2 regions of the Pseudoalteromonas sp. S558 genome follow, and region 1 is predicted to be linked to the other one. Evidence: predicted binding sites of a transcription regulator. Region 1 holds the regulator's gene; the other holds the start of a gene.
What was found. The regulator MetJ, encoded in region 1, represses methionine synthesis genes. The targets are predictions, from matches to a motif close to TAGACGTCTAGACGTCTA.
Positions count from the first base shown of each region.

Region 2: the regulator MetJ is predicted to act here: its motif matches at 3,168-3,185, upstream of CWB66_RS20815 (methylenetetrahydrofolate reductase).

Region 1 is NZ_PNDU01000073.1:19,068-25,621, forward strand. It holds gene rpmE (50S ribosomal protein L31) at 1-193, shown strand, start outside; gene CWB66_RS05645 (malic enzyme-like NAD(P)-binding protein) at 717-1,958, shown strand; gene metJ (met regulon transcriptional regulator MetJ) at 2,053-2,373, opposite strand; gene metB (cystathionine gamma-synthase) at 2,572-3,819, shown strand; gene metL (bifunctional aspartate kinase/homoserine dehydrogenase II) at 3,840-6,185, shown strand; gene CWB66_RS05665 (penicillin-binding protein 1A) at 6,248-6,554, opposite strand, start outside.
Region 2 is NZ_PNDU01000464.1:183-6,736, forward strand. It holds gene CWB66_RS20810 (M16 family metallopeptidase) at 96-2,978, opposite strand; gene CWB66_RS20815 (methylenetetrahydrofolate reductase) at 3,229-4,185, shown strand; gene CWB66_RS20820 (DUF2442 domain-containing protein) at 4,657-4,914, opposite strand; gene CWB66_RS20825 (histidine phosphatase family protein) at 4,940-5,599, opposite strand; gene CWB66_RS20830 (sensor domain-containing diguanylate cyclase) at 5,873-6,554, opposite strand, start outside.

The DNA of each region.
Region 1 (6,554 bases):
GTACGAAGTAATTTCAGCAACATGTTCATGCGGAAATGAATTCGAAACAAGCTCTACTCTTTGTAAAAACATTCACTTAGACGTATGTTCTGCGTGTCACCCGTTTTACACTGGTAAGCAAAAAGTTTTAGACACTGGCGGACGTGTTGATCGTTTCAACAAGCGTTTCGGTGCACTTGGTAGCAAGAAGTAATTTTTGCTATTTAGTTAAAGGAAGCACCTTAGGGTGCTTTTTTTATGCCTAAAATTCATCTTTTATTTACTTTTCCTGCCTATTTTGACGTTATCTTCTTTGCATAACTATTTCCTGTTCTTATTCTGAGTATGCATAAACCTTTGCAGACAAAGTACGCAATAGTCTCTATATTTTGAAGTGTTCAATTTTTAACTAAGTTGTTAAATGTAGCTAACGTGAAGATAAATGTTTTTAAAGTAGAGTATTAAGCTGTTTATAGTTATTTATACTAAAAATTTGACAGTCGTTTTTAGAGAAAACGACTCGCGGCTAAAAGTACCTCTAAAATTCTTTTTATATGAATTTCTATTTATGAAATGTCAGTATATCTTCGCAAAGTTACTGAAAAACCTCTTAAAATCAATGAATCTAGCATATAACAGGATAGACCTGATATTGCTTGGAATTTAAAAATAATAAGGGTATCGTAACCCAGACAACACCTCTCACTTTAACTTAAATTGCAGGATACAATCGCGTTATGTCAGACTTTCGTGAACAAGCACTACATTACCATTCTCATCCCGTTCCAGGAAAAATCAGCATTGAGCTAACCAAGCCTGCCGAAACGGTTCAAGATTTAGCCCTAGCATATAGCCCAGGTGTTGCTGAACCTGTGCGTGAAATTGCTGCTGATCCTGCAAATGCTTATAAATATACCGGTAAAGGTAATATGGTTGCGGTCATTACTAATGGTACTGCAATTTTAGGTCTGGGTAATTTAGGGCCACTCGCATCTAAACCCGTAATGGAAGGCAAGGCTTTATTATTTAAGCGTTTTGCAGGCCTAGACTCGATTGATATTGAAGTTAAGCACCGTACTACCGAAGACTTTATAAATACAGTTGCAAATATAGCAGATACATTTGGTGGCATTAATCTCGAAGATATTAAAGCACCAGAGTGTTTTGAAATCGAAAAAGCGTTAATTGAGCGCTGTAGCATTCCAGTTTTTCATGACGATCAACACGGCACCGCCATTGTTACCGCTGCAGGTATGCTTAATGCGCTTGAGGTACAGGGAAAGTCAATTGAAGATGCGACTATTGTTTGTTTAGGGGCCGGTGCCGCTGCTGTTGCGTGCATGGAGTTACTAATTAAGTGTGGTGCGCTACGCGAGCATATCTATATGTTAGATCGCAAAGGGGTTATTCACACACGCCGTGATGATTTAAATGAGTACAAGCAATTGTTTGCCAATAATACCGATAAACGTACGTTGCAAGATGTAATTGCAGACGCAGATGTATTTGTTGGTGTATCGGGACCTAATTTATTAGGTGCTGAAGATTTAAAGTTAATGGCTGATAAGCCGGTTGTGTTTGCGTGCTCAAACCCAGATCCTGAAATAGATCCTGCACTCGCACACAGCGCACGTAACGATTTAATTATGGCAACAGGGCGCTCTGATTACCCTAATCAGGTTAACAACGTTTTATGTTTCCCGTTTATTTTCCGTGGCGCACTTGATGTTCGTGCAAGCGCGATTAACGACGAAATGAAAATAGCCGCAGTAGAGGCTATTCGCAGTATTGCTAAAGAGCCTGTACCGGCTGAAGTATTAAAAGCCGCAGGTGTGGATAAATTAGAATTTGGCGCTCATTATATTATTCCAAAGCCGATGGACCCACGTTTACTTCCACGTATAGCAAGAGCAGTAGCGCTTGCTGCTGTTGAGTCGGGTGTAGCGCGTATTGAGCTACCTGAAAACTATATGCAGTAAAGTATGCAGTAAAGTATGCAGTAAAATATGCAGTAAAATTCAGTTATAAAAAAACCTCAGTAATTACTGAGGTTTTTTTATGTTTTTTAAACGCTTAATCTTCATTTAAAACAGGTACTTCAAGCCCCATTTCTTGCATTATTTTTTTCACTTCTTCAGGTACTTTTTCGGCATTATCTTTACGTAAATCGTCGTCATTAGGTAAAGGTTGGCCTGTAAATGCATGTAAAAAAGCTTCGCATAATAGTTCACTGTTTGTCGCATGGCGTAGGTTACTAATTTGACGACGTGTACGTTCATCAGTTAATACTTTTAATACATTTAGTGGGATCGAAACGGTGATCTTTTTAACTTGTTCTGATTTTTTACCGTGTTCTGCGTATGGGTGAATATACTCACCATTCCATTTAGCCATAAGATGTATCGTTGCCTCAGATTATTAATTGCTCACACAAGATAAAAGCGTGTGAATATGCGTGAAATTCTATCGATTTAAAAAAGATAGTCAAATACTTGTTATTTAGCCATCTAGCGGTTTAAATGTTTTGACTTCTTAAATTGAATAAACTACTCTTTTAGACGTCTAAACATCCAAATTAATTAGGTGACAAGTATGAGTGGAAAAAATAAAGCAACTATTGCAGTGCGTAGCGGTATAGAGGCTGATAAACAGCATGGTGCAGTGGTAGCTCCACTCTATTTGTCGACAACGTATTCGTTTGCTGATTTTGATACTAAGCGCCAATATGATTACGGCCGTAGCGGTAATCCTAATCGTGATATTTTAGCTGAAACGCTTGCAGAGCTCGAAGGTGGGGCGCGTGGCATTATTACAGCTACAGGCATGGCTGCTGTGCATTTAGCTACGCAGCTACTTAATCACGACGATACATTGGTGATCCCACACGACTGTTACGGTGGTAGTTATCGTTTATTTACTTCATTACAAAAGCGCGGCTTATTAAAACTTAAAGTTTTAGACTTAACTAAACAACAGAGCCTTGATCAAATATTAGAGATTAAACCAAAATTAATTTGGATAGAAACACCCAGTAACCCAGTATTACGTTTAACTGATATTAAAGCGGTCACTGAAGTTGCAAAACAATGCGGTGCATTGGTTGCAGCAGATAACACATTTTTGTCACCAGCATTACAAAACCCAATTAAATTTGGAGTAGACATTGTCGTGCACTCTACAACGAAGTATATCAATGGCCATTCGGATGTTGTTGGTGGTGCAGTCATAACCGCAACACAAGCACTGGGTGATGAACTTGCTTGGTGGGCAAATAATATTGGTATTACAGGGGCACCTTTTGATAGCTACTTAACATTACGAGGTTTGCGTACCTTAAATATCCGTTTAAAACAGCACCAAGAAAACGCATTAGCAATTGCTAAGTATCTTGAAGAATCTGAGTTTGTTAGCCAAGTTTATTATCCAGGTCTTGAGTCGCATCCTCAACATGAATTAGCGAAAGCACAGCAGCTTGGTTTTGGTGGCATGGTTAGCTTTGATATTAAAGGCGACATACACGATGCGGCTGCATTTTTAACAAGCTTAAAAGAGTTTAGTTTAGCTGAGTCATTAGGGGGAGTGGAGAGTCTAATTTGCCACCCTGCGACAATGACTCATGCAGGAATGGAAGAAGAAGCACGCTTAGAAGCGGGGGTGGGCGATACGCTTATCCGTATTTCGGTTGGTATTGAAGATATACATGATTTACTTGCAGACTTTGATCGCGTATTTAATCTTGTTAAACCAGGGTATAAAAAGAACGAAAGTCACGCAGGGAAAAGGGCTGGCGTTTCTAATAACAATGTTAAATTAAGTGCTGCTCATCCGGCACTTTGGTGATTAAAATGGATTGGTACAATATGGTTAACTGTGTACATAAATTTGGCGGTTCGAGCTTAGGGTCGGCCGAACGTTATCAAAGTGTGGCAAAAATTATTTTAGGGCACACTCAACTAGGTGATTGTGTGGTTGTGTCGGCATCAGGTAAAACAACCGATACCTTAGTAACTTTGTGGCAAAGCTATCAACAAAAAGACACGCAAGCTGTTGCTGATATTGTGTTGCAGTTGAGTAATCATCAAGGTGATTTAATTGAACAATTACTGCGCGCAGATGTTAAGCGCAATGCTTTACATACATTAAACGAAGAGTTAAATTTAATCGCTGAGCTTGCTCAAAATGGACAGTTACAAGAATCTGCATTGCTTGCTCATGGGGAATTATGGTCGGCGCGTTTATTGGCCGCTTATTTACAGCAGCTTAATGTTGAAGCTTGCCTGCAAGATGCCAGAAATCTGTTTATCTTAAATGACGGGCAATTATTACATGCGCAAAATATTCAACAATGTAGTGAGTTAATTGCCAGTAATAAAATTAATGTCGTCACTGGGTTCATTGCGTCCAACAGCCTTGGTGATACCGTAACGCTTGGGCGTAATGGCAGCGATTACAGCGCGACTTTATTAGCAAGTTACTGTAATGCAAAGCACGTAAGTATCTGGACTGATACGCAAGGTATATTTAGCGCCGATCCCCGTAAAGTAAATAAAGCGATTAAGTACGCAAAAGTGTGTCGCGGGCAAGCGAATTTGCTAGCCAGATTAGGCAATCCTGTTTTGCATGCAAAAACACTATCCCCACTTAAAAATACCGACATAAAACTTGCTGTGCGCAGTAGTTACGATGTACAAGCCAGCCAAACCGATATAGTTAAAGAAGGCTGTGTAAAACAAAAGCGTTTTATAACAACCTTACAGAATGTCGATTTATTAGTTATTGAAGGTCTGAGTGAAGGTGAGGTTACTCATGTTAGCCAGCTTATTCAGCACAGCCTTCATCATTTTAGTCAAAATGGAGATACGTATTTAGTGGTACCAGCAGCTTCAACGTATCAGGTAGTAAGCTACTTCGCTGGCAGAGCGAATATTAGTGAATCGAATTTAAATGGTTGTGCGGTTTTAGCTCCTGAGCAGGACGTAAATACGTTAGCTTTACATGCCCTTGATTTACTCAACCTACAAAGTATTCAGCCTCGTTTTGTACATCAAGGTGATGGCTATGTATTACTACTGACAGATCAATTAATTGATAGTGATATTTTAAGTATATTACACGATAAGCTTATTAATAAAGGGCAAGAAGTTGCGCTGATAGTAGCAGGGCTGGGTAATGTCGGTGAAGTATTTATTGAGCAGCTATCTACTCAACTCGATCGTTTATCGGATAACTTTAGCGTCAAACTTGTGGGGTTAGTGCGCTCGACACAGATGCTATTTAATGCCAGTGGTATCAATACAGTACAATGGAAAACTCAATGGCAACATGAAGCAAATAACTACAATGAACATGATTTATTGAGCGCGATCAATGAGCTAGATTATGAGCATAAAGTAGTTGTTGATATAACCGCCAGTGAAAAATTTAGTGCGTTATATACTGATCTTGTTGAACGCAATTGCCATTTAATTAGCGCTAATAAATATGCAGGAACAGCTCCAACTATTTGGTATGAATCACTGTGTAAAAGCATTACAGAAAAAAACTTGCATTGGCGCTATAACACAAGTGTTGGAGCTGGTTTACCAATTAACTTTGCACTCGCTGATTTACAAAATAGTGGCGACAAAATTACGCGCATAGAAGGTGTTTTCTCAGGGACATTATCGTGGTTATGTAGTAAATATGATGGTTCAAAAGCATTTTCTGATTTAGTGCTCGAAGCACAAAGTATGGGCTTTACAGAGCCTGACCCTAGAGAGGATTTATCGGGTCGAGATATGCAGCGCAAGTTGCTGATTTTAGCGCGTGAGCTGGGCATTAAATTAGACCTTGACGATATAGCGTTATCGGCACTTATGCCCGATGAGCTGGCTCAAGGTAGTTGGAATGATTTTATTGATCAAAAAGATCAGTTAGATGAATTTATAAAAGCGCATGCCCATAAAGCGCAATTAGAGAATTCAGTTCTTTGTTACACGGGGTTATTAGAAATAAATCAAGGTAAAATAACCGCGAAGGTTGGTATCAGTTATGTAGCAAAAGGTAATGCTTTGGCTAATTTAACACCTGGCGACAATATATTTGTGATTAACAGTCAATGGTACAGCGATAACGCGTTAGTTATTCAGGGTCCAGGTGCTGGAAAGGAAGTTACAGCAGCTGGCATTCACTCAGATCTATATTGGCTGATGCAAAATTTAAAGTGACAGCATATAGCCAAAAGCAAACAGGCAGCTAAATTAGCTGCCTGTTTATTTGCGAAAATAACCTAAAATAGCTCTTCTTCAGTTTTAGTCTCTTCTTCAAAAATATCAGTTGGCTGCGAAAGTACGTATTTCGTTGGTGCAGTGCCTTTATCAAAGTATTCAAACCGGCTGGTATAGTCATTTTTATGGCTTAACAAGCCAGTCGCTAAATCAATTCGAATTGAAATAAGACCTTCTGGTGGCTCTATCGGCGCCTCTGGTACGCCCTCAAGTGCGGCTTTCATGAACTCAATCCATGCAGGTTGAGCTGTTTTTGCTCCAGACTCAGCACCTGAAATTTGACTGCTATCAAGATTGTTATTGTATGTT
Region 2 (6,554 bases), on a different contig from region 1:
ACAGAAAATCTCTCAACCAGAGTTCAGGTTAAATAATAAAAAGCCCCAATACATTAAGCATTGAGGCTTTTTCTAACGTTTAAAAACCACTTAAATTATTGAAATACTTTATCTACTTTTACTACTTCAATATTTTTTGCAGGAATTGCTAATTTATAATCAGCAATCACTTTATCTTCAGCCACTAATTCGGCAGGTTTATTAGTATTATAAACCATTGGTGAGGTTTGCTCAGACGCTAAACGTTTTTGCATATCAGCGCCGTCACCAGTAATAAATACATAGTGAACATTGTCTGTTTGTAAGTTTTCTTTAATAACGCGATTAACATCAGCAAGCGTTAGCGTTTTAAGTTTATTAGTTACGTAACTTACAAAGCTATCTGTGTTGTAAAATTCGCTATCAAGTGCGTAACCTAATTGGCGGTTTTGACTTGCAACCATTTGCGGCACAAAGTTAATTAAAAAGTTACGCGTAGCTTCAAAGTCATCTTCGCTCATACCATTTTTAATTAGCTTATCTAGCTCAAACAAAGCGGTACGTGTTGCAAAGTGCGCATCGTTATTAGAGCGAAGTGGGCGTAACCACACTTGAAATATTTGCTCAGAGCGCCCTAGGTTTGCATCAGGCTTGGTTTGAAACATACCACGTGGAAAATATTCAATGTATGCGTAATCGCCATAGTTCATGCCGCGAGTTTCACGAATGCGCTCATATAAAAAGCTGTTAGAACTACGGTGCTCACCAAAGTACGAACGCACAAGCCAAAGGGCTGTCCAGTCTTCGCTACTTCTAATTGTATCAATAGGGAAACCAAACGATACCGCAGTCGATTGTGCCGATTTTTCTACAATCGTTGCATGATGACCTTTAAGCACTGGCGCATCAGGAATACTTAAACGGCTTTGCTCACCCTTTGGTAGCGTTGCAAAATCGCTCATCATTTTAGCTTTAAGCTTTGCAGGTACAGCCCCAATTAAACCAACCGTGAGTTTAGATTGCGTAAGCTCGCTGTGATAAAACGCTTTAACATCATCTAGCGTCAACGCTTCTAAATCCGAAATATCACCGTAGTTGTAGCTTTCGTAAGGGTGATTTTTGTAAAGCGCACTGTATAGCACTTCTTTGCCTAGCTCTTCATCGTTAGATGCTTTTAAGCCTGATTTAATACCGTCGATCATTTCTTTTTTAAGGCGCTTAAAGTCGTCGTCTCTAAAACCTGGGTTTAGTAATTGATCGCTCACAAGTGTATACCACTGCGCCGCATTATCTTTATGGATACGCCCTTGGAACGACAGCATTTCTTTATCTATTTGATAGCCAAAGCTACCCGCAAGCGGATAAAGTGCTTTTTGAATATCTTTATAGCTTGTCGCCTGCGAGCCACCTTGTGCAAGCATCGCCGCAGTGAGCGCAGCAACACCTTTTTTGCCTTGAGGGTCGGCAGCCGCACCGGTATTGAATAAAAAGTTAACATCAATTAATGGCGAGCTATTCGTTTTATCAAGTACTTTAAATACAGGTGCCGCAGGTGCTTGTTCAAGCTTTGCAGTAAGCGCATTTAAATCAACTTCTTGCTCAAACCCTGGGGCTTTATCAAGTGCCGACATCGTTAATGTGGTACGGGCGTTATCGGTAAAGTATTTATTAGCAACGGCTTTAATATCTGCGCTGGTAATGTTATCTGATGATTTATACAGCTGGTTTATAACCTCTGGATCGCGCTCAAAATGCATGTAACTCGCAAGTGTTGAAGCAATTGCTTGCGATGAGTCTAAGCCATTTATAAAGCTGTATTTAAGGTTCGATTTTAAGTCACTTAACTTTTTCTCATCAACAAGCTCAGTGCGTGCTTTTGCATAAGTTCGGTTAATTGCATCGCGAGCAGTGGCTAAATCGTCTACGTTTTCTACTTTAACAAATACGTGTAATAAACCCGGATCTTTAGTCTCTGGGTTATAGGTAAACATTTGGCTGGCAATTTGTTTGTCGACCACTAGCTCTTGATATAAATCTGAATTATTTGAAAAATAAAGCTGTGAGATTAAATCAAGCGCCGCTCTGTCTTTTTTAGCAGGCTCCCACGCAGCGCCTTTGTACGATACAAGTAACCAATGCCCTGGTAGCGCTTCATCTTGCTGGTGCAAATATTTTGGTGCTTGTTGAACAGGCTCTGCTTTAATGTCAGCAACATAGTTACCTTTTTTCCAGCTGCCCCAATGCTTTTTAACCATTGCCATTGTTGCTTGTGGGTCTACATCGCCCACAATAACAAGTGACACATACTCAGGCTTATAAAACTTAGCAAAAAATTCTTTACCATAGGCCATTTGATCAGGCATGGCTTCTATGTCTTTAAAAAAGCCCATCGTGGTGTGTTTATACGTGTGCTTATCAAACGCTTCTTCGCGTACAGCGCTTAATAATTTACGAATTGGGCTCGCGTTGTTTTTTAAGTACTCACCTTTAACCGTTTGTGCTTCGGTTCTAAATTGCTCTTCGGTGTAGGTTAAGTTTTGAAAAATATCAGCTTCAAGTTCAAGTACTTTATCAAGATGCTGTTTTGAAAAATTTAAATGGTAGTTTGTAAAATCGTTCGTTGTATATGCGCGGTTATCAACACCTGAATTTTTTAATATGTCTGAATACACATCTTCAGGGTATTTTTGTGAGCCTTTAAACATCATGTGTTCAAAAAAGTGAGCAAAGCCTGTTTTGCCCTCTTCAACTTCGTTACGCGATCCAACCGATACCGGAATTTGCAGCGACACTACATCAGGGTAATCGGTTTTAACAACCATGACACGCAAGCCGTTTTCTAGCTCTTCAATTAAATAGTCTTGCGAAAAAACACGATCATCAGCTTTATTTACTTGTTCTTGTTGTGCTGTTGTTTGCGTGCTTTGGTTTTGTTGCATTGCGCAACCCGTTAACGCCAGCGATACCGCTAAGCTGGTTGCTAATAATTTAAATTTCATTGTTGTCCCTTTTTAAATTGAGCAAGTTTGTTGTCAGATTTAACTCTTTAATTATGCCCCAAAGCCAATAAATATAAGAGTCCCGAGGGGATTTATTATGTAAACAACTGTGTCAATTACACATTATGGGAACAATCACTATGAATAAATATCATGTTAGTTGAAAAACTTTCATTAAATAAATCTATCTAGACGTCTAAATGGCTGCTATATTAAATCCATCAGAACAAACTTAGCTGGAATGAGGATTATGGCTTTATCACTAAAAGAGAAGATAGTGGACACCAACCAAGGTGTTTACCTTATTGGTACTACCCCGCCTAAAATCGGCACCGATAAAGCGCAATTGAAAATCATTGCAGAAAAGCTATTAGGTCGCTTACACGAAATTGAATACGACGGCGTAATAATTTACGACATTCAAGACGAAAGCAGCCGAACTAATCAAGCCCGTCCATTTGCGTTTAAACAAACCGTTGATCCGCGTGAATACAGTCATTTACTACGTAATTTATCTGCACAAGATGTGATTACTTATAAAAGTGTGGCACAGCGTGGCGTAGGCGAATTTAAGGATTGGCTAAGTGAAACTAAAAACGACTACGATTTACAAAATGTTGTTTTAGTAGGTAGCCCATCATCGATAGGTGATATAAAGCTAAGCCTGCCAGATGCGTATAAAGCATTGGCTGAGCAATCAGATGATTTCTTTTTAGGTGGCGTTACTATTGCTGAACGCCATTCAAGTAAACGAAATGAGCACGAACGATTAATAGAAAAAACAGCACAAGGTTGTCAGTTTTTTATATCGCAAGCTGTTTACGACGCACAAGCCACTATAGAGCTAATTACTAGCTACGCACGTACGTGTAAAGCACAGGGTATTATACCTCAACGTATTATATTAACGTTTACCCCGTGCGGCGGCGAAAAAACCTTAGAGTTTATGCAATGGTTGGGTATCTCAGTGCCAGAGGCAACTAAATGGCGCATGCTTGATGCAGACAATACATTAAGCGAATCAGTCCGTATTTGCCGCGAAAATCTCGACTTAATACTTAAAAGCTGTGCGCATTTAGATGTACCGCTGGGCTTAAATATTGAAAGCTTAACAAACCGTAAAGAAGAAATTGACGCGTCAATTAATTTATACCGTTTATTAAAAGCCATTATGGAATTGAACCTTGCGGAAAAGCTAATAGCTTAAAAGCTAGGTTAGAGCTAATTAACACCCTTCTTGGCAAGCCTCATGGCTTGCTTTTTTATGTCAGTTTTTTGAAAAATAAATTAATAAATACAAGTAAAAATTTTCAGCTTAAGCTATTTATTGAAGGTGTTTTTGGTTATTACTCTCAAGCCTTTTTAAGGCAAACCCCATAGAGGAGCACATAACACCAAAAATTATTCCCTCATTAGATATAAATCTAAAGTGAGGAAAAGCATCAAATAAGCTTATTATGACTAGAGATACAATAAAGCCGATACCTGAATACATTAACCAAACTCTTGTAGTTAAGTTTATAAAAAAATTTCCCTTTCTATGTTGAACTTTACATAGATAAATTTGATAAGAGGTAGCTTTTCTTACGTTTTATCTACATAAAGTAAATAATTAGACTTCTCAATATTTTGAATTTAATCTGCTATTCAACTGAATATAAAGATAATAAATAATAAGCTACTTACTCTTAACAAGCCTATTACTGTACAAGTCTGCTACTGGAAAAATCATTTTATAATCGTCCCAATTTAAATTCCCATCTACAATTTTATAATTGAGAAAATGCCTTCTCTGTTTATAAATATCATAATCTGGGTGCCCAACAGAGAAAATAAATGGATGAAAATCAACCAAACATTTATGCCCATCACTAAAATATATCTCTAAAATATGATCAGCTATGGGTTTTGAATTAATTATCGATAATTCCAGCATTAAGCTCCTTTTTACATTTTAGCTTTCATAAATCAGATTCAAGTACACTATCAATGCCTTCTCGCATATCAATTGATAAATGATATCGTTCTGATTCTTCATCGAGCTCAAGCACAACAAACCCACAATTAAAAAACTTTTCAGCTTCTTCATATTGCTCATACGACCAATGAAAATAGCGCATTAAAAAGACTAAAGCTGTAATACCATGTGTACTAATAACAAGACTATCGGTCCAATTATCTTGAGAAAAATCGCGATACAGCGTTTCTAAAAACGTAGAAATTCGATCATATACATCTGCACCTGATTCACCATTTTCTATACGATAAAAAAAGTAACTATGTCTTTTGCGATCTTCATATTTAAGGCGAGCCTCATCTTCTGTATAAAAATTCCCCCAATCTTGTTCACGTAATCTAGGATCTTCTTTATATTTAATATTACTTTTTAGCTCAGAGGTGATTAGCTCAGTTGTTTGCCTTGCTCTGTTATAAGGTGAGGACCACACAGTTACATTTTTATTTGCTAGCAGTTCGTTTAGTTTTACACCCGTTTTTATACATTGCTCTTTACCTGATTCAGTTAAATTAACTAAATGATCAGGAGTATGCTCATACATCCCTTTATCTATGTTTGCTTGAGATTGCCCATGACGAATAATAATAATCTGCTTAGGCTTCATTACGCCCTCCATGCTCTATAATAAATATCTATATAAATAAGCTCTTGATGAATGATTAAAACATAAAAAAGAACTTATTATTTTAAGGTTATTTCAGAAGAATTTAACCACTGGGCACATAATATTCAACCCCTAATTGATGTAGTTACATTAATTAATAAGTTAAAAGGAAACAGTGATAAATACAATTTTTCATAATACCTTTTTTGCTAATTAAAAATGAATTGAGTAAAGTCAACTCAAACTACGTAATTAAATTTTAAGTTATTTTTATTACTGCGCCTTTTTAGGGAGCTTATACGCTTGTTTATTTTTATACATTGCGTGGTCTGCATCATTTAATAGCGCTTCAAAGGGCTGCTTTTGTTTATTAGTAAAACTATAACCAATACTAAGCGATAAATCGCAAACGTCTTCTTTGAGTAAGGCTTTTGAATACTCAGTCGAAATTTTATCCATGATGTAGTTAATCTTGCTTTTATCGCTTACTTGCATTACTGCAACAAACTCATCGCCACCTAAGCGCCCTACTATATCAGCATCTCTTAAATGCGTTTTTAGCGTATCTGCCAATATAATTAAGGCTTTGTCGCCCACTTCATGTCCGCAGGTGTCGTTTAATTTTTTAAAGTCGTTTATATCGATAAACAAACAACACACGTCAAAGCCTAAACGTAGCGCTAAGTTAAGTTTTTGCTGGGCTAATAAGTTAAGTGCTCGGCGATTATAAATATTCGTTAATGAGTCTAACATGGCTATTTCGCGCATTTGCTCATAGCTATACACAAGCGCTAGGTCGTCTTCAATCAAATCACGTAGTTGTTCTATGAGTTCAAAATATTCATCGGTATAGCTTGTTTTCTGAGTGTCTTTTAAGCATAGCGTGCCAAATACTTCGCCTTCAGGCCAATGAATAGGTAAACCTAGGTAGGATTCAACACCATCTTCAACTACT